2 regions of the Peribacillus sp. NPDC097197 genome follow, and region 2 is predicted to be linked to the other one. Evidence: riboswitches for the same ligand, from Rfam matches in the RefSeq annotation. Region 2 holds a riboswitch; the other holds the start of a gene.
The links. A riboswitch is a leader RNA that binds a small molecule or an ion and turns the genes downstream of it on or off. The one in region 2 is predicted to bind preQ1.
Positions count from the first base shown of each region.

Region 1: it holds a riboswitch for preQ1, as region 2 does, so the genes downstream of both, ACQKL6_RS15650 (QueT transporter family protein) here and ACQKL6_RS05275 (VUT family protein) in region 2, are expected to answer to the same signal.

Region 1 is NZ_JBNNST010000012.1:51,266-61,479, forward strand. It holds gene ACQKL6_RS15625 (S8 family peptidase) at 1-792, shown strand, start outside; gene ACQKL6_RS15630 (YcnI family protein) at 839-1,501, opposite strand; gene ACQKL6_RS15635 (copper resistance protein CopC) at 1,522-3,150, opposite strand; gene ACQKL6_RS15640 (ATP-binding protein) at 3,476-5,107, opposite strand; gene ACQKL6_RS15645 (TVP38/TMEM64 family protein) at 5,215-5,874, opposite strand; gene ACQKL6_RS15650 (QueT transporter family protein) at 5,987-6,472, opposite strand; PreQ1 riboswitch class I at 6,479-6,523, opposite strand; gene ACQKL6_RS15655 (YbaK/EbsC family protein) at 6,687-7,196, shown strand; gene ACQKL6_RS15660 (hypothetical protein) at 7,298-8,110, shown strand; gene ACQKL6_RS15665 (DUF3892 domain-containing protein) at 8,269-8,565, opposite strand; gene adhP (alcohol dehydrogenase AdhP) at 8,840-9,853, shown strand; gene ACQKL6_RS15675 (sigma-54-dependent transcriptional regulator) at 9,906-10,214, opposite strand, start outside.
Region 2 is NZ_JBNNST010000003.1:124,748-134,961, forward strand. It holds gene ACQKL6_RS05225 (CPBP family intramembrane glutamic endopeptidase) at 237-935, opposite strand; gene ACQKL6_RS05230 (NADH:flavin oxidoreductase/NADH oxidase) at 1,075-2,103, opposite strand; gene ACQKL6_RS05235 (MarR family winged helix-turn-helix transcriptional regulator) at 2,292-2,732, shown strand; gene ACQKL6_RS05240 (aldo/keto reductase) at 2,779-3,621, opposite strand; gene ACQKL6_RS05245 (hypothetical protein) at 3,888-4,184, shown strand; gene ACQKL6_RS05250 (CAP domain-containing protein) at 4,225-5,364, shown strand; gene ACQKL6_RS05255 (anti-repressor SinI family protein) at 5,735-5,887, shown strand; gene ACQKL6_RS05260 (DUF421 domain-containing protein) at 5,992-6,693, shown strand; gene ACQKL6_RS05265 (alpha/beta hydrolase) at 6,760-7,500, opposite strand; gene ACQKL6_RS05270 (hypothetical protein) at 7,845-8,000, opposite strand; gene ACQKL6_RS05275 (VUT family protein) at 7,990-8,550, opposite strand; PreQ1 riboswitch class I at 8,603-8,645, opposite strand; gene queE (7-carboxy-7-deazaguanine synthase QueE) at 8,799-9,527, opposite strand; gene queD (6-carboxytetrahydropterin synthase QueD) at 9,520-9,990, opposite strand; gene queC (7-cyano-7-deazaguanine synthase QueC) at 9,990-10,214, opposite strand, start outside.

The DNA.
Region 1 (10,214 bases), on a different contig from region 2:
GAGAGAGTCATTGACGGAAGGGATTTTACTGAAACCGGGGATTACCATGATGATAATGGGCATGGAACCCATGTCAGTGGAACGATATTAGCGACCCTGAATGATGTGGGTGTAGTAGGTGTGGCACCGAAAGCGAGTATTCTAGCTTTGAAGGCTTTAAATGGAAAGGGACAGGGAGATATCAACTGGATCAATGGGGCATTGGAGTATGCAATCAATTGGAAAGGGCCGCAGGGTGAAAAGGTCTCCGTCATTTCACTTTCATTGGGAGGGCCCCCGGATGATAAGGAACATCAGCTCATACAAAAAGCGATACAGAATGATATTCTTGTCGTTTGTGCAGCTGGGAACGGTGGAGATGGCCGCCATGATACGGATGAGTTAGATTATCCAGGAGCTTATTCAGAAGTGGTGGAAGTGGGGGCGGTGGACTTAAGCCGGAACTTGGCAGATTTTTCGAATACGAATGACGAAATTGACTTAGTGGCACCGGGTGTCGATATTCTCTCCACATATCCAGGAAGCAAATATGCAAAGCTCAGTGGGACATCAATGGCTACACCACATGTGAGTGGAGCTGCAGCCCTCTTGAAAATCATCTCAGAAAAAGAATTCGGTCGTAAATTATCAGAGGCGGAACTATATGCCCAACTGGTAAAAAATACGGAAGATTTGGGGATAAGCAAGAAGGCACAAGGAAATGGAATGTTGAATTTATCGATGGTCACGCATAGTGCACAGAATGAAATGAGAAGAACCATTGAGGCAAGCAAGACCATGGTTGTAGAATAATAAGTAAAAGATGCCCCAAGTGATTTTGGGGCATCTTCTTAAATGATTACTTCTTATTTTTACGTGCGGCTATCGTAAGGGCAATAATCGAGATGATCAAAGATAAAAGGCCAAGTATGATGATCAGTGTTTGATCGTTATTCCCATCTTTGTCTGTGGACTCCTTCGATTTGTCTACAGAATCGGAATGAGAGTGATCACCTTCTTCGGCATGTTCATGGACTGATGAATCTTCATTGCTCTTGGAAGCTGCCGTAATTTCTGTTATGGAGTGTGGTAGGTCAGAACCTTCCTCTCCACTCCATTCGACAATCTCCCCATCGGCATAGTATTGAAATGCATCCCAAGCGATATCGGCCTCATCCTTTGGATTTTGGGCAACGAACGTGAATTGTTGGAACTGGCCTGCAGCAATGCCATCACCAGTCGCTTCCCAGGTTACTGTTTTCACATGTCCTTTTTTATCCTTTTCCGTTGTCACTTTCCAATCTGGGACTGGTTGGTAACTTGAAAAGGTGATGCCTTCAGGAACCTTTAAGGCAACCTTTGTGGTAGAAGATTCTTTTTCAACCGGAACTTTCAGTGTATAGGTTTCCCAAGCTTCAGGTGCTGAAGAGCTTGGGTTGACCGTAACATGGGCATTTGCAGATCCAGCAAAGAGGAATAGAGATGCCAATGCAGCGATAATAAGCTTTGTACCATTTTTCATGTTTATTTCTTCCCTTCTCATTATGAGTTTCCTACTACTATTACAAAATCCGCATCAATAGAGTGGAGTTCCTTCGTTAAACCATGAATCTTCACTTTCCATTTTCCTGACATGGTTATAAGCGACTTGGTTTTGAATATACCCTTTGCTTCTTCCTGAAGGTGCAATTTTACTTCCCCTGTGTCTTCATCTAAAGGCTCCATGACCACTGTAAGCTGTTCGATATCTGTATAAGGGATGCCCTCATTATTTATTAATTCCACTTGAATGAGGTTCTCACCGATTTCATTGGGGGTCACCGATAAAGTTACTTGATCATTATTTTCAGTCATTTCCGTTTTCTCTACAGGACCTGGAGAAGACTTGGCTGTCTGAACATTTGTTAAAAGAGCAGCAATAAGGAGAATGATGATTCCCAGGCTGAATTCTATTCCAGTACTGAGGCCCAGCTTCTTCGTTTTTCTTTTCCCACGGAGTAAATGAAATGCCCCAAACCCTAACATGATGGACATAAGTCCGATTTTCCCGAGTAATAATTGTCCGTATGTCGTATTTAGCAATGAATGAAGAGTTGGGACATGTTGAAAACTACTGTAAAGTCCGCTGACGATCAGGACAATCACAAAGAGAACGGCCCATGAGGAAAACTTCTGTATGATTGACCAATAAAACGTTTTTTTATCAACATCAGTCAGCTTCGGATTATAGGACTTTGGAAGAATTATCAGTATAGCCAATAAACCGCCTAGCCATAATGCCATGGACATTACATGGAGAAAATCCATAGATACAGCCAGGTATTGATGAGTTGTATCCATGGTATGTCCGATAAAGGCCTTGCAAACCATCAAGGCAGATATAAGGATAAAGGATGTTAGGAGAGAAACCTTGTTGAAGTAATTTCTCCATATAGCCAAAATTGCCACAAGTAAGGCAATTAGCAACACTATTTCTATCATCCAAATATTTCTGAATTGGGTGGACTGTAATACTTCTTTTAGGTAGATGCCATTGAAAGCATGCCACCAACCTACATCAGCGTCAATCGTAACTTTTAAAGGTAGACTCAATAGAATGGAAATCGCCAGTCCGGTATAAGATAGCCAGATATAGCGTCGGGCCCTATTGCTGATTTGATCAGGAGTAGGGCGTTTCACCAATGATAAATAAAAAAAGAGTGCACCAGTAAGAGCGGCAAAACAAAGATATTGAAGGCTTTGCAGGACTATTTGTGTTGTACTTGGAAAGCCTGCATGTTCTTCGCCGATCAGTTGATCGGATGGGATGTTGGATTCCCCATATTGAAAGGGAATTGTACCTTTGATGGGGTGACCATCACTAGAAACCACTCTCCATTTAATGATATAAACCCCTTCATCGAAAGAGCTTGACCATGTAGCTTCAAGAGTATTCCCTGAAACTTGGATATCTTGAAGTGGGATCTCCTTCCCCTCTTTGCTGTACATGGCAAGTGAGTGAAAGGAAGATTGTATAGTTTCACTGAATTGAATGCTGATCTTTTCAGGTATAGTATCCAAGCTCTCATTTGGGCTAGGATTCGAGCTCAAAATGGATGCATGGCCAAAGGCCGTTACCGGTAAGATAAACAAGGCAAGTAGACTGACGAACAGCCATATGTAATTCTTCATTTTGTTGTGCCAGCAACCTTTCTTAGTACTTCTATGAACTAGTATAAAATGAAAATGTGAAATAACAGTGAAAAAATGAAGAGAATCTCTCTACATTTTCTTGATCTATAAGCTAATTATTCTATTTCCTATTATGCATCATTAAGAAATAATTAAGCTTACCATGGTACTCTGACCTTACCATATTACAGGAAATGTAGGGGGGAGTACGTTGAAAAAGATAAAAAAGGCGAGAAGGTGATTTTGGCCGGTTCAATCGTGTGTATGGGGACGTTTACTTATATCCCGAACACAACAAAATAGGACAAGTAAACAAGTACTTATCCTATTTATATATCGGCAATTCAATTTTAACTTCGGTACCATGGTTTAGTTTGCTACTAAAGTGTACTTTTCCTTGGTGCGCTTCGATAATTCGGCAACTTACGGTCAGTCCAAGCCCAGTCCCTTTTTCTTTAGATGAAAAAAAGGGCTCCCCGAGATGTTTCATGCGATCTTTCTCGATTCCACAGCCATTATCCTTGATTGTAACGGAAATGGAATGGTTAATATGCTCAATTTCTATCGAAATATGGGATGCTGTTGCTTCCAGAGCATTTTTGACCATGTTGATGAATACTTGTTTCAGCTGGTTTGCTTCGCATAAAATAAGCGGTATATCGTTTTTTACCTCGATAGAAATTTGAGCGGAAGAAGAATCGGCTTCTACAAGAAGCAAGGCTCTGACTTCATCGATCAATTCTACGATCTGATTTTGACTGAACATGATTTCCTGAGGCTTTGCTAGGACAAGCAATTCGCTAACGATTAAGTTGATTCGGTCTAATTCGCTAAGCATGATGGTGTAATATTGATCATGGGGTTGGTCGTTTTTTTTCAGGAGTTGAACGAACCCTTTTAAGGACGTTAAAGGGTTGCGCACTTCATGAGCAACACTTGCTGCAAGTTCACCGATGATCGAAAGTTTCTCGGATTTTCGTAAGCGTCTTTCTGTTTCACGAATTTGTGTTACGTCTTTTGCATACGTAATGATACCGGCTAATTCTTTGCCCACTAACATGGGAACAAAAGTACAAGAAAGTAAAATGGAATTCCCGTATTTGGTAACAAGCGCTATATCTTTTCCTTTTTTAATCCCCTTCTGATTTTCCACGACATATTGACAGGATGATTGGATGAGCTCTTTAGCTTCTGCGGAAAAATCCAAATCAATAAAAGGGTCCCCTTGAACTTCACCTTTACGGAATCCAGTGACGGTTTCAAATCTTGGATTGACGTTTGTGATGGTTCCTTTCAAATCAAGCATTAACATGGGGGAAGGGTTGTGATCAAACAAAGACTTATAACGCTGTTCACTAGCAAGCAATTGACTTTCCGCGGCAATTCTTTCTGAAATATCCCTACCTATGACTACTAACCCTTTTCGTGAACCATCTTCATGAAATAATGGGACTTTGATGGTATCGAAGGTCTTAAAATGACCGTTTGGCAGTGGAATATTCTCCTCACAACGCGTAATCTTCTTCATTGCCCATGTTTCTTGATCGGAATCTTCACAGTAAATCAATGAATCTCTGTAGAATTGGGAGTACTCGGCAAGCTCGCTATCTTTTTTTCCTTTATAGTCCACATTCTCCAATTGGAATAACTGAAGTCCAAACGTATTCGATTCTAGCCATCTACCTTCTCCATCCTTAAAATTCACAAAGTCTACCATTGAGTTAATAAGGGTACTTCGAAGTTGTTCTTCTTCTTTTAGTTGTTTGAACTCTTCTCTTTTAGATAAGTAGAGAAATAAAATCAAACCGATTAATAGGACAAAGATGAACCCTTCTGCTCGCTGGAGTTGAAGGAACGCCTCTTTAGTATTCAAGGAATTCATTAAATAGTAATTGAAAACAAGTAATGTGGTCATTCCAGAAAGAATGTAGATTACTAATATGATACGTCTCGGCATATGGGTCTCCCTGAATTCTCCGACATTTCAAAGCTGAAATACATACACATTTTAACAAACTATTGGTTGAAAATATACGATTCCACACAAAAAAACAGGCAGCAAGGTTACCTGTTTTTCTTAAAGAGTGATAGGTTCTTTTTTTTCTTGAAGCGCTTGTAGATAAGGAAAAAGGTTAAGAGCAGGAAACCGAGTACAATCAATGTATATTGATTCATCTCTACGGAAAGAAGTCCATATGGAATTAAAGAGAGAAAGAAGAAGTAGATGAGATTGCCTAATGCTGTTGCCATTAAGAAATCTTTGAAGGTGACGGAACTAACTCCAGCTGCAAGGTTTATTAAACTTGTCGGTATGAAAGGGAAAATTCTACCGGTAAAGACATACATAAACCCATGATCCTTGACGGAATCCTGCCAGTCGGTACCCATCTTTCTTAAAATCAATGACTGGAACCAGTGCCTGGCAGCATAGAAAATGGTTCCTGACGCGACCACGCTTGTTAACCAACTCCATAGATACCCGAATGCAAAGCCAAAGATCGTTACATTAATTGTTAAAAGTAAAATCAGGGGGATGACAGTAAAGGAGTTCTGAATGATCATCAAAACGAACGTCACTACAAAGGTAAGAAGGAGATTTTCTGTCAATATGGCTATCACGGATTCCAAGTCGCTATTCCAAATCATCGTGAATAATTCTGAATTTAGCCCGATGAATGTTACTACAATCAGAAGGACGAGTAACATCAGTATTTTTTTCTGCAAAAAGTCACCACCATTTATCAATTTTTTTGAGTATGGTTGAAAAAAAGAGCCGCTGCATGTAGCAGACAGCTCTTTGGATATAGAATGTTCTTTTACTTTATGCACAGTGAGTTCAAAGCAACTTTCCAAATTGAATTCTTTTATTCATCATATAAATGATGGGTGCCCCGATCAGTAGGACGAGGAATTCCCCGGCTGCTGTTGTTGCCCAACTTATTAAGAATGGCAATCCTAAGACTAGATTCAATTCTATGGCTATTAGGAACATCGTAACCGTGAATATGATGATGGTCATGGCCATTCGACCCTTAATGCCCGTTATGAAACGGGAAGAAAAGATGACAAGCAATAAGGCTATCAGAGATTGCCCGACCCCAAAAATCAAGTCATATGCCCCTAACTGTGAAAAGAAAAGGTTCGATATGAACACACCGACGACTATGCCGGATATATATTTCTTATTAAATACAATAAGATGATTCAACATTTCGGGAATGCGGAATTGAAGCACCCCAAACATAATCGGCTGAAGCACGAATGAGACAGCGATATAGATGGCAGCCAATAGACCATTTATCGCGAGCGTACGAATATTCATATTTTACTCTCCCTAGTTTTTTATCGTGGGATGGTTACGAACCACGTTAGGCTTTTGCCCGAAGTTTAATAGTATCGTATTTTGGCCTCTTTCGTCAATTTCAAGATTTTATGCGAAATATTGAATATTTAGAATAAAGGAAAGAGATTTTGCTTTACTATAGTGAAGAATGGTACGATTCATAAAAAGAGTTAAAGGAAAGGGATGAAAGTAAATGTCAATCGAGAGTGTTAGGGCCCACTTTAAACAATGGAACAGGGAACATGATGTGATGGAATTCAAAACATCTAGTGCCACAGTAAACCAAGCTGCGGAGACAATCGGGGTTATACCCGCGCGCATTGCCAAAACGTTGTCATTTAGGGGAGAAGGAGACCAAGCAATTTTGGTCGTGGCCGCTGGAGATGCGAAAGTCGATAATAAGAAATTCCGGAAAATGTTTGGGTTCAAGGCAAGGATGTTATCTCCAGAAGAAGTTCTTGAACAGACCGGACATGCAATCGGGGGTGTCTGCCCATTTGGATTGGCAAATGAACTGGATGTTTACTTGGATGTTTCGATGAAACGGTTTGAGACAGTTTTCCCGGCTTGCGGGAGCGCGAACTCAGCCATTGAACTTTCACTCGGGGATTTATTTCAATTCTCAAAAGCAAAGGACTGGGTAGATGTTTGCAAGGACTGGGAACAAGAAGTGAATGAAGATATGCAGAAACATATCATTTGAATGAAGGAATAAAGTCCACTTCATGTGGACTTATTTCTGATAGTGGGGAGTTATTAGGTTCTAATGAATTAGGATAGAATGCTAATGATGGAGGGTCATGGATGTCCAATGTAGAGTACAAAAACAACAATAGTAGTTATCACAGTCTTAAAAATCTATATGAGGAAAATATCACGGTCAGAAGCATAGCCCAAGAGTTTGAGTTTTGTGGAAAAGATGAATCGGCCATTGATATCAAAAATGTAATGGAGGAAAAACACTTTGATACATTGGCCGTGAAAGACCAGGGGGAAATCGTTGGTTATATCGATAGACATGAACTTGGCGAAGGGAACATTTCGGATTATATGAAGCTCTTTTCCCCAAGGGAACTTGTATCGGATTCAACGCCCTTGATCCAATTGTTAGGCATTTTTAAGAAGAAAACGAGGGTATTCGTGTTAGAGAATAATTCAATCAAAAAGTTAATCACGCATGCCGACCTCCAAAAACCACCAATCAGGATGCTGATTTTTGGCTATATCACTTTATTGGAAATGAGACTTAGTGATATTATCATGCATCGATTCGGGGGTGAAAGCTGGTATCCGATGATTAGTGAGGATCGTCTACATAAGGCAAGTGAATTATATGAAAGGAGAATGGAGAAAAATGAGGAGATTAATTTAATTGAATGTCTACAAATTAGCGATAAATTCGACATTATTCATAAAGATAAAGAGTTGAGAACATTTTTTCAAATCCCATCCAAAAGTAAGGGGAAGAAAGATGCCAATGCCATCAGGAAGTTACGGGATAAGATTTCGCATGCTAATGAACTTGGGATGGATATGTCTTGGATTGAAATCATAGAAGTGGTCGAAATCTGTGGCCGCTTGCTGGAAATATCTGAGTTCTATCATTATGAATGGTAAACAGATAGAAGGATTGGAGAAAAAGGGAGAGTGCTGGTTGCTCCATTTTCAATATCCCGGAAAACCTTGAGGAAGTCGTTAGGAGAACCTGTTAGTATGCGGTTCTTTTTTTGTTGCGGAAAAAAGCTGCCTGAATGGAAGGCAGCTTTTCTCGGTCTTTAAAATTCAGGCAGTTCATCCAGATTATTTTCTTTAATGCCATCAGGCTCACTCCGCAAAATGTCCCGACCATATTTATGAAAGACATCTACGTTTGCGAGTGCACCAGCCTTGGCTTCTGAAAGAGCGGTGGGATAGTCCAGTTCCCTTCCGGTATTTGTCTTGATGGCGATGATATTATCCTCTTCATTCTTCCGTACGGCGACAATTTCTTCTTTGTCGTTCCCACCTTGTTGGTTTGCTTGTGGCGTTCCTTGTTGTTTGTAGGATTCATAGGCTTCTTCAAATGTGTCCATTGTACACCTCCTCTTTATAGGGTGAACCATTTTTCCAGCAATATACGAACTGGTTTTCGTCATCATTGAGCCGGATTTCTGTCATAATGGGCCGAATTTTCGGCTAGGATTTACGTTTGAACCTAACTTGATTGGACTTTTCTGTTTGGCATGGCACTTGCATTATAAATAAGTGGAAGTGAGAAAAACACGGACCTAAGGGAGGAATAGAATCATGAATGTAAATCAGGGGACAAGTACGGTGGAATCGAAAACATTGAAGGATGTTAAAACAATGAAGGCAGCGGTCGTCAATGAATTTAAACAAGAGCTTGAAATAAAGGATGTACCGATTCCGGATTTAGAGTATGGTGAGATTCTAGTTAAAATTAAGGCATGTGGCGTATGTCACACGGATTTACATGCAGCACATGGCGACTGGCCGGTGAAGCCAAAGCTCCCGCTTATTCCTGGACATGAAGGAGTAGGGATTATCGAGAAGGTAGCAGAGGGCGTCACAACATTGAAAGTCGGTGACCGAGTAGGGATTCCATGGCTTTATTCAGCATGTGGAGACTGTGAATACTGTTTGACGGGCCGTGAAACGCTCTGCTTGGATCAACTCAATGCAGGATATTCGGTGGACGGAGGATATGCGGAATATTGTAAGGCACCGGCAAAATATGTTGTCAAGGTTCCGGAAGGGCTAGATTTTGCCGAGGTCTCCCCAATTTTCTGTGCAGGTGTGACGACGTATAAAGCGCTTAAGGTTTCAGAAGCAAAACCAGGGGACTGGGTCGCAATCTATGGTATTGGCGGACTTGGGCATGTTGCGCTTCAATATGCGAAGGCGATGGGATTCAATGTCATTGCCGTCGATATTCAAGATGATAAGCTTGAGCTGGCAAAAGAACTAGGAGCGGATTATACAGTGAATGGGTTGAAGAATGATCCCGTTCAAGCAATTAAGGATAAAGTTGGTGGCGTACAAGCAGCTATTTCTGTTGCCGTAACGAAAAAAGCATTTGAACAGGCTTACAGTTCAGTCAAAAGAGGCGGAACACTCGTCGTGGTCGGATTGCCGAATGATGAACTTCCTATCCCTATTTTTGATACGGTATTAAATGGGGTAACTGTGCGAGGTTCAATCGTTGGTACAAGAAAAGATTTACAAGAATCTCTTCAATTTGCGGCAGATGGAAAAGTACGGACGAATATTGAAACAAGACCGCTTGATGAAATCAATGATGTGTTTAAAATGATGGAAAAGGGTGAAATTAACGGTCGTATCGTTTTAACAATGGAATAGAAAAAAATGAAAGGGTGTCCTATTAATGGGGGCACCCTTGTTCATATAAGAGTCAGGTATGTTTTTTTTCATTTAGTATATAACGTAATTTCCTCATTGAAATCTGTAGGCGCTTGGCGGCTTCATTCCGGTTTCCATACGTTTTTTGAAGGGTTTGCAGGACGAGCTCTTTTTCGATGGTAGATTCGAACTGTTTGATTTCCAAGAGTATGTTTTCAAGCGTCAGCTCATCTTTTTCATTAAAATCGGCTACAAGTTTCTTCCGCCATTCTTCGAGAGGGTTTTCAGGAGAGTGAAGATCCATTGTAGCTTGTTTCTTGGGTGAAATGACCTGATGGGTAGGGAGAACGATATCGTCCGC
Region 2 (10,214 bases):
TTCATTCATAACCCATAAATAACGACACAAACAAAACCAATGAACAGGCAGGAAAACCCATACATTGGCTTCGAATCCATTTTTAACAATAAAGTAAAATGCTTTACATTTCACATGAAAACTTGCCAAATCACAACAATTGGTAAAATGTAATCAAAATAAAAAAAAGGGACTTCCATTGAAAGTCTCTTTATTTTTCCAACCACTTGTGAGCACAGCACTTCTTTTACCACTTCTCAACCAAAGGCGGTAAGGATCAGGGCAATGGCATTGAATGTACCGTGGATGATCATGCCGGGAACGACTGATTTGGTTTTTTCATAAGTCCAAGCAAAGAGGAGGCCGGATATAAAAGTGACCGGCAAGACATTATAGTTTGGGATATGAACGATCATGAAGATGAAGGAACTGAGAAATAATCCAGCCTTCAAGCCGTATTTACTCCTTAGCCACCTATAAAGAAAACCCCGATATAAGATTTCTTCGTAAATAGGTGAAATGATTGCCGCCGACACGAAACCGAGAACGAAATGGATGGGTGTCACATGGGCCTGAACACTTTCCGTTTTGCTATTTTCATAGCCTATCCCCACTATATCCATCACGATGAGAATCAGGATGCTGACCACAATCAATACAAATGACCAGCCGATGATATTCTTCCAATAGCTTCTCTGAAACTTACGTAACCCCACTTCATTCCATCTTAGGCTTTTCGGCTGTAAAACAAGTAAATAGACGGCCATCATAAAGGTGATTGACATGATGAAACCGACCAATGTTCCGGAATATAAATCGTCTTGAAATAATTCCAATAAGAAATTCGCTAATAAAAACTCGATAAAAAATGGTACCAGGACTAAAACAAGTACAAGGATGGAAACAAGTTCCCTCCACGACCATGCTCTACTTTCGAAATATGTATGCAAGACCATTCCCCCTCTAAACGTTATCTTCAGTTTAAAAGGTTACGTAACGTTACCTGCAAGCACTTATTTTTACAAAAATGACCCAATGCTGGTGCCATACAAAAAAATGACCGCAAGCAAATGCTGCGGCCACCGGTCCATACTTTTAATGTTTGAATGCTAGTTGATATTGCTTTGGAAGTTCAATCTGTTTATTCAGCGTTTTAGAAGCCTCTAATGTCCAGTAAGGATGACGGAGCATCCCTCTTCCCACTGCCACCAAGTCGGCTTCTTCGTTGCCAATGATCGAGTTGGCAAGAATCGGGTCTTCCAATCGGCCTACAGCAATTACTGGGACGTCCAGCGCTTTTTTGATTTCTCTCGCTAATGGCGTTTGATAATTGGCATGCGTGCCCGGTCTTCCATCAGCGCCAATCGGTCCTTCTCCACCGGAGCTGACATGGAACATATCCACTCCCGCTTCTTTAAAGACTTTCGAAAACTTGATGCTCTCTTCGATTCCATATCCTCCATCCACATACTCTTTAGCAGAGATGCGCATGATCAAAGGCATATCGGCAGGCATTTCACTTTTCGCCGCTTTAATGACTTCCACTCCGAACTTGGTCAGGTCTTTCCCGTATTCGTCTTCCCGCTTATTCGTAAGTGGAGAGGTGAATTGGTGAATTAAATAGCCGTGTGCACCATGCAACTCAATGACGTCGAATCCAGCTTGTACCGCTCTTCTGACAGATAGACGGAACTTCTCGACCATTCCCTTCACTTCTTCTGTTTCCAAGGCTCTTGGCGTTTTATACGTTTCATCAAAGGCAATCGCCGATGGGGCAACAGGTGTCTCTGCATCTTCGGCTTTGCGTCCTGCATGGGCGATTTGGATGCCGATTTTTGCTCCATATTGATGCACTTCATCGACAATCTTAGTGAAAGCCCCAACTTGATCGTCAGACCATAGACCAAGGTCGCGATTGGAAATCCGGCCATCCGGTTCCACATCGGTCATTTCCACGATGATCAAACCTGTGCCGCCAATCGCTCTGCTTACATAATGATGTTGGTGCCAGCTTGTCGGTACGCCATCTTCAGCCATGACTGAATACTGACACATAGGTGGCATGACGACTCTATTTTTAAGATCGAGATTTTTTATAGAATAAGGGGAAAATAAATCTTTCATAGTATCTAACTCCTTCTCAAAGTATTATAATGCATGCACATGCATTTATATCATGCACAAAAAGTAGTGTCAACTAATTCAAATCGACCGATGCTCAAATCGGCTATTGTCATTGATCCATCCTATTGGTACATTTAATTTAACGAATGGTACATGTAAAATAGGTAAACAGAGGGAGGCAAAAAGATATGTCCCATGAACAATCCCTTATAAATACTTGGTTATCCTTTACACATATACATGCCGAGCTCTCCAATGACCTTGATAGAGCCTTGCAGGAAAAGCACCAAATGCCCTTGAATGAGTTTTACGTTTTATTGTACTTATCTCAGGCACCCGAAAAAAAATTGAGGCTTTTGGAATTACAGCGGCTTGTCGGGTTAAGCCAAAGTGCCATGTCCAGGCTTTCCGTCAGGATGGAAAACAAAAGTTGCGGGGTAATAAAACGGCTCGGATATGAAGATGACCGACGTGGCGTATGTGCCCTCATCACGGATAAGGGTGAGCAACGCCTTCGCGAAATGTTGGAAACGGTTAACGAAACGCTTAACACATCATTATCCAACAGTGACATGGGTACAGCCCTTGCTTTTTTCATGAATGGTCAATCATCGAGTAAGGACGATTGAATGAAAAAAAGAGATAGACTGCAAGCTCGTCTATCTCTGCCTTTCCTTAAAAATCGAAGTTGTCAGGATCTGGTCCGACTCGATGATTCTGATTCATTTCATTCATTCGCGCCATATCTTCTTCCGTTAGTTCAAAATCAAATACCGAGGAGTTCTCCACGATTCGATGCTCTTTTGTCGACTTTGGAATCGTCACGATTCCATTTTGTAAATCCCAACGTAAGATGACCTGGGCCACGGATTTTCCATACTTGGATGCAATCTCTTGAAGGTCCTTATTATCTAATAATTCACCTTGCATTAATGGAGACCAAGCTTCCAATTGAATGCCTTCTTGTCGGCAAAATTCCAGCAATTCCCTTTGAGTTAAGCGCGGATGACATTCAACTTGATTGACCATTGGCTTCACTTCTGCCTCATTCAATAAATCCTTCAGATGGTGGATTTGGAAATTACTTACCCCGATCGCTTTTACCTTTCCTTCTTTATAAAGAGTCTCCATTGCTCTCCAAGCCTCTTTATATTTCCCTTCGACTGGCCAATGAATCAAGTAAAGATCAAGATAATCCAAACCTAGCTTCTTTAAGCTAGTCTCGTAAGCAGCGATTGTCGATTCGTAGCCTAGTTCGGAATTCCAAACTTTTGAGGTGACAAACAAGTCCTCCCTTGTAATGCCCGCTACCTCTAGACCTTCGCGGATTCCTTGCCCTACTCCCTCTTCATTCGCATAAATGGCTGCAGTATCAATGCTACGATACCCGTGTTTAATGGCTACTTTGACTGCATTCACCAACTCTGGACCTTCCTCCACTTTAAATACACCTAAACCGAACCAAGGCATTTCGACGCCATTATGTAATGTTGTTGTTGCTTGTAAACTATTGACCATAATCAGAAACCTCCAATTTTTATTATCCACTATAAGAAATGTCTACTGCTTTTAAGGCATCATCCACCCCACCATCCATTATGATATATTTTAGTAGTAAAATACAGTAATGTACTTTAAAGGATAAGACGTATGATGATTTACAGTGCTTGAAAGAAAGTGTTGAGCGAGAAACTGAAGATTGACAAAGGAAGGAACCCTTATGTCCCATGTAGAAAACTATATACAGCGGGGGAACATTAGGAAATGATTAATAGGAGGAAAACATGAGAGTACTATTTGAGTTAATCCGGATTCTTTTATTATTCGGTATTGTCGGGGCATTGTGTTCCGTTCTGTTAGAGAATGTGTATCAGAGTTTCGGAATAGATTATAATCAGTATAGCTACTTCGGTTCTGTGGCCATACTTATATTATTGTTTGTTTTATATAGAAACAAGTTGCAATTCAGTGGGTGGTACAAAGGAAAAAAAGAAAAGCTGCCAAAAAGGGTTACCCAGGTCCTTTTCTTATTCTCCATCGTATTGTTATCTTTACCTCCCCTATTACAGTTTATGAGCTAATCATTGGGAACGTAATTATATGTGAGTTGGGGTGAACGATGTGCGGAGTGTGATTAATCTATTGATTCTCTTTCTTCTTCTCGCCGGATTTTGGTATGGGTATGGAAAAGACATTCAGGAGTCGGGATTAAAGGCGGGAATCGGATCTTTCGCTACGGATGTTCGCTCCCTCTTAACCAAACCTGAAGTATCAAATGCCATTGAAAAACTGAATACCGGAGTCAACCAGTTGATCGGCAAATTGACGGATACAGTCGATCAAGCAAGAGATGAGGAACAAACCGAAACGAAAAAGGTGGATAAACCTGACTTGAAGGCCCCTGCTGAATCCTCCTTTTCGGTCCGTAATATCGAGCTTGGCGACACAAAGGAATCCGTCGAAAAGCAGGCAGGTGAGGCCAAACGCCATTCCCTGAACGAATATGGAGTAGAGTGGTTTGCCTATCATGAAAATTATCAAAATTTCTTCATGGTGGCCTACGACAGCAAGAATAGAGTCGTCGGTCTCTATACAAACCAGGATTTGATTTCATCCAAGCAAGGAATCAAACGAAGTACACCCAAAGAAACGGTGACGGAAAAATTAGGGAAACCGATAACAAAACTGCTTAAAGGAAATGTATATTACCAGATTCAAAGCAATGGCGAATATGATACGTTCAAGATGGATAACAGCTTCGTCACGATTTTTTATGATAAACACGAGGATAATACAGTCACATCGATCCAAATCATCAGTGCAGGTCTTGAACAGCAAAAAAGCACCTATTTTGCCCCCTCCAGCCCGGAGCTTAAAAAGGGCTTTGAATATCAATTATTCGACTTGACCAATGCCTCAAGGGTCAATCATGATCTTTCCGTCCTGTCATGGGATAAGCAAGTGAAATTGACAGCCCAAGATCACAGTAAAGACATGGCCGTCAACCAATACTTTAACCATACTAATCTTGATGGGGAATCTCCCTTCGATCGGATGGAAAGTGACAAAATCACTTTCCGCATGGCCGGGGAGAACCTTGCCGCTGGTCAGAACAGCAGTATCTTCGCCCACGAAGGCTTAATGAATTCCATCGGTCACAGGGAAAATAAATTACAAAAAGACTTTTCTTCACTGGGAGTGGGCGTCGCCTTTGAGGAAGATGAAAAGCCCTATTACACAGAAAACTATTTAAAAAGATAAGCCACTTTACATGCCGTAATCAGGAAAAGCCTGATCGGCTTTTTTTATTTTCTTTAATATTCTGTTAATTCTGTATTTTAACTTGACTCCTACTTTATCACTGTAAGATAATACATAAGAGTAATAACATGGAAAATAATCAGGATAGCAGCCACATCACTACATAAGAAAATGAGTAATCACACTCACGAATAAAGACCCCATTTTCGAAAAGCCTATGAATAGGGCGCCCTGACAAAAACCATCCGGAAAGTCACATAGAAGAAATTAAAAATACGAACAGCACCAAAACCCAAGAAGTCATTTTACTCTCTAACTAGCGCTGTTCTGAGTGAATAAAAAATCCAAGAGGTAGATTGGGAGGGTGATCATGGAATCCGGGAACAGATTGAAACAGGAGCAACTCGACAAAATATGGCTGGCACTTATATTGGAAGCCAAAAGAATTGGCCTAACGATAGAACAGGTCAAGAAATTCATCGAGAAGAACTCAAGTGACGAGCCTGCCCAAAAAATTCGTTAAAAAAGTGGACTTCCAGGAGTCCACTTTTTTTTCATTTTTACATCTAAATCATTCAAACGCTCATACTAATTCTTAGATAACAAAAACCAAGGACGTGAGCTTAGATGGATTTTTTCTACAGCCAAGAAACACTTACTACCCTTCAGTGGATTTTGAGAGCCATCATATCATTCTTTTTTTTACTCTTTGCGGTTAAATTGATGGGGCGCCGGGCCATTTCTCAGTTAAGGTTGATTGATTTTTTAATGGCATTGATCATTGGAAATATTCTTGCCCACCCATTATCTGATGAACAGTTAGGCTTAAAGGGACCGATGATCACGTCTGTCGTACTAGTTATTTTATATATAATCAGTGTATTTGTGAGTCTTCATTGGGGCAGACTCCGGAATTTTTTTGAAAGCCCTCCTTTGCCTCTTATAGAAAACGGACAAGTCATCCATAAAAACTTAGTCAAAGCACGAATTTCTATCGATATTATTTTATCCGAATTAAGAAAGGCAAAAATTGAAGAAATTCAAAAAGTTGCTTTGGCATTTTGGGAACCTGATGGGACTATTTCGTTCTTCTTACTTCCCCAATACCAATCAGTGACCCCTGGTGATATAAAGTTGACCACAAAGCCATTTTCTTTTCCTATAACCATTATTAAGGAGGGAAAGATTGATTTTCACGAATTAAACCGAGTGGGTAAGGATGAAGGATGGCTGAAAAGGAAAGTAACCATGTACAATGCGGACATAGCCGATATTTTATTGGCAACTATCGATACTAACGGGAACGTGAAAGTGTTCTTATACAGCTGAATTTCATCAGACAGAAGATTTTAATTTAAGAAAAGGCCACCAAATTTAACTGGCGGCCTTCCCACTTTACCAAATCAAGTTATTTAAAAAACGATGCACATCTTCATAAACTTGCTCCCGCTCTTTCCCCAATGTGATGATATGCCCTGATTGCTCATACCATATCAATTGCCTATGTTGCGTATCGACATCATTGAAGATCATGGGTGCACTTTCCGTATAGTCGGAATCGTCCAACCGGCCCTGTTGAACAAGAGTCGGTGCCGTAATCAAATCTAAATTTTCACTAGTATCTTCTATGATATGCAAAACGTCTTTCAACGAGTGCATAGGCTCTTTTTCTAACCGTTTAATTTCTGCATCGATTTGGTCTGGGTCTTTGCCTTCGAATTTTTTGTAGGCCCTGGCATAACTGATCATACGATTATGTAATCGACTCACGTCTCTCCCTTTCATCGGGGCACACATCGAAACGACACCTTTCACAGGGAATTCCGTTCCCACTTTTAAAGAGAAGACCCCACCGAGGGAAATCCCGACCACGGCGATATCCTCGTACCCTTCTTCTTTAAGGAAACGGTACCCATCCACTACGTTTTTCCACCATTCCTTTGGACCTGTATGGATGAGCTCCTCAGCTGGCAATCCATGACCTTTATATAGAGGTGCGTGGCAGGTATAGCCGCGGTCATTGAGATAACGACCCAACTTCTTCATATCTGCTGTGCTTCCAGTAAATCCGTGAAGTAAGAGAACTGCTCTCTCTCCACCTTTGTATGTGAATGACTCAGGTGCAATGACTTTCATACTATCTGCTCCTTTTCCTCAAGTTGTATATATTGAAATTTCTGATAAAATCATTAACTATTTAAAGTAACCCTCTTTACCCCGATTATAGTACCTATGCCTTACTTAGGACAAGTGATGCGGTCCGAAGGACATTTTACTATGACTGGTTTTATTTAGCAATCTGAATTTTCCTTTTTTAGTTTAGCAATGATGTACCTTATATTTCGAGGTACATCATGTTAATAAAAAGGTACGTAATCATACCGTACCTTTTCCCTTCTTATTATCGATAACCTTGTTTGACTACGCAGGATAGGAATCTAATTTCCTATAAGAAAAACCCGTTTAACAACGGGTTTTGTTTACTCGCATTCTCTCGATTCTAGCTTATCAAGCTTATGCTTTCTGTAGTTGGCACAAGAAAGCTTCAAGCATTCTCCCTGGACTTGCGGTCCATATTTCTCGCGAAAAGCCTCCAAGCAATAGCACTTATCTTCTTCTTTAGTATCATCCACCAAGCGCATTCCCTCCATTATTGATCCGCTTTTCAAGCCTTACATGGATTTTCCCCAATAGAATGGCCCCCATTGACTGAATGACCGTTTTGACAATAATCTGACCAACAATCGCGGCAGGTACAGAGGACCACGGCAAGATGTTCGCCCCCAGTGGACTAAGCCCTATCACCACAAATATTGCGGAATCGAAAAATCCTCCAACTACCCCTGAGTAAAATACCCTCCAACTTAATGGTAGCTTCAATCGAGTATATATTTCCGTATCTGCCGTTTCCGCCACCACGAATGAAAGGGCGGAAGCAAATACGATTAATAATGTATCGCCTAACAAGAATGATACACTGGCTGATAAAAGTAATGCCAGGATAATGCACAGATAAGTCCTTGCCCTGCCAAATTTATTTTGAACTAAATCACGGAAGATGAAGGTCCCTCCGATCAACAATGTCCCCATCGGGATGATGAACATACCAAATTGCAATGGCATAAAAGCGGCTGTGACCACATTCGCGGTCACAATGGACAATAAATACAATAGAACTCTTAACATTTCTTACAATCTCCTTTTATAGGAAAAAACAGCACCCTAAGAAAGAGTGCTGTTCTCCTTAGTTTTTTTGAGAGGGTAGCTAGAACCTCTTCCGCCTCAAGCGGATTATCTTTTTTCCTTTTTCATCTTATCTTGGATACGGGAGTAAATCAAGGATAAAAGTACCCCCTCGCGTATCTAAAAGTAAAGAACATATAATAGAAGAGAAACGGCATTTAATAGAAAGTATGACCTCCCCATCCTTTTCCTTACACGCCCCGTTTATTTCCCCAGATATACGTGTGCAGCTGGGGGAGCACCTTCACATCATTCAGTTCGTCATCGGCAATCACCCGATTAATTAACTGTTCATATTTTCCCAACAGTTCACTGACCAGCTGCCGATCGTCCGTCGTCACGCTGTCATCATTGCCTACCTGCAGGTAATAAGGAATGCCTGGATAGCGGGCATGTACATTCTTCGCATATTGATAATCAGCTTCATCAAATACGACAATCTTCAAAGAGATTTGATTTTCATCCCTTCTATTGGAAAGCTTAGATAGGATATCATCAAGCACTTCAAAATCGGTCTTCATCCTTGAACTTGGCGGTTTTGGTGATATCGTCAGTTCATCAATATCGAGAAACCAATCCTGCCACCGGCTACCTTGTGTCTCCACGCCAATTCTGATGTTCTTCTCTTTTAAAAGGGTGATTAACTCAGCCATATTCTTCAAGAGGCCGGGATTGCCCCCGGATATCGTCACGAAGGAGAAACCCTTGCCTCCCTTGAGTTTTAGCTCCTCCCATATTTCTTCAGCTGTCATGTGGACGATATCTTCCTTTCCTGTCCCATCCCAAGTGAAGGCGGAATCACACCAAGCACATGAATAGTCGCACCCAGCTGTCCGGACGAACATCGTCTTTTGCCCGATGACCATGCCTTCCCCTTGAATGGTCGGCCCGAAGATTTCCATGACGGGCAGCTTACTCACAGTCCATCCACTCCCGTCTTGCTTCAGCATAACTCGTCGGCGTTTCATAAAGACGGACAAATTCAACCCTAGCCCCTTTATAGTCCTTGTTTTGCAGGGCATCAGCCATCTTTTCATAAATCCAGACGACGATATTTTCAGCTGTTGTATTCATAAGTGGCAGCGTTTCATTCAAATAGCGGTGGTCAAGATGAATGTCGATTTCATTTTTCCAGATCTCTTTGATGTCGCCAAAGTCGATCATCAACCCACGGGAATCATTATAGCCGCTGATGCCAAAAATGACCTTATACGTATGGCCATGCAGATTCTTGCATTTCCCTTCATAATCATGAAGATGATGGGCTGCATCAAACGTGAATTCCTTGCTCACGAGCACCCGTCTTTGATGATAGTTCAATTGATTACGATGAATGTCCTGTTGTATTTTTTGAAGCTTATCGACAATCTTGAACCCATACATTATAGTTTCACCTGCCGTCTAATCACATAGTCATCCAGACCCCTTTTTCGAAGCTTGCATGCCGGACACTCCCCACAGCCATCGGCTATGATTCCGTTATAACAAGTCAGCGTCTTTTCACGAACGAAATCAAAGGCACCCAGTTGATCTGCCATTTCCCATGTTTCTTCTTTATTCAGCCACATAAGCGGCGTATCTATAACAAAAGACTGATCCATTGAGAG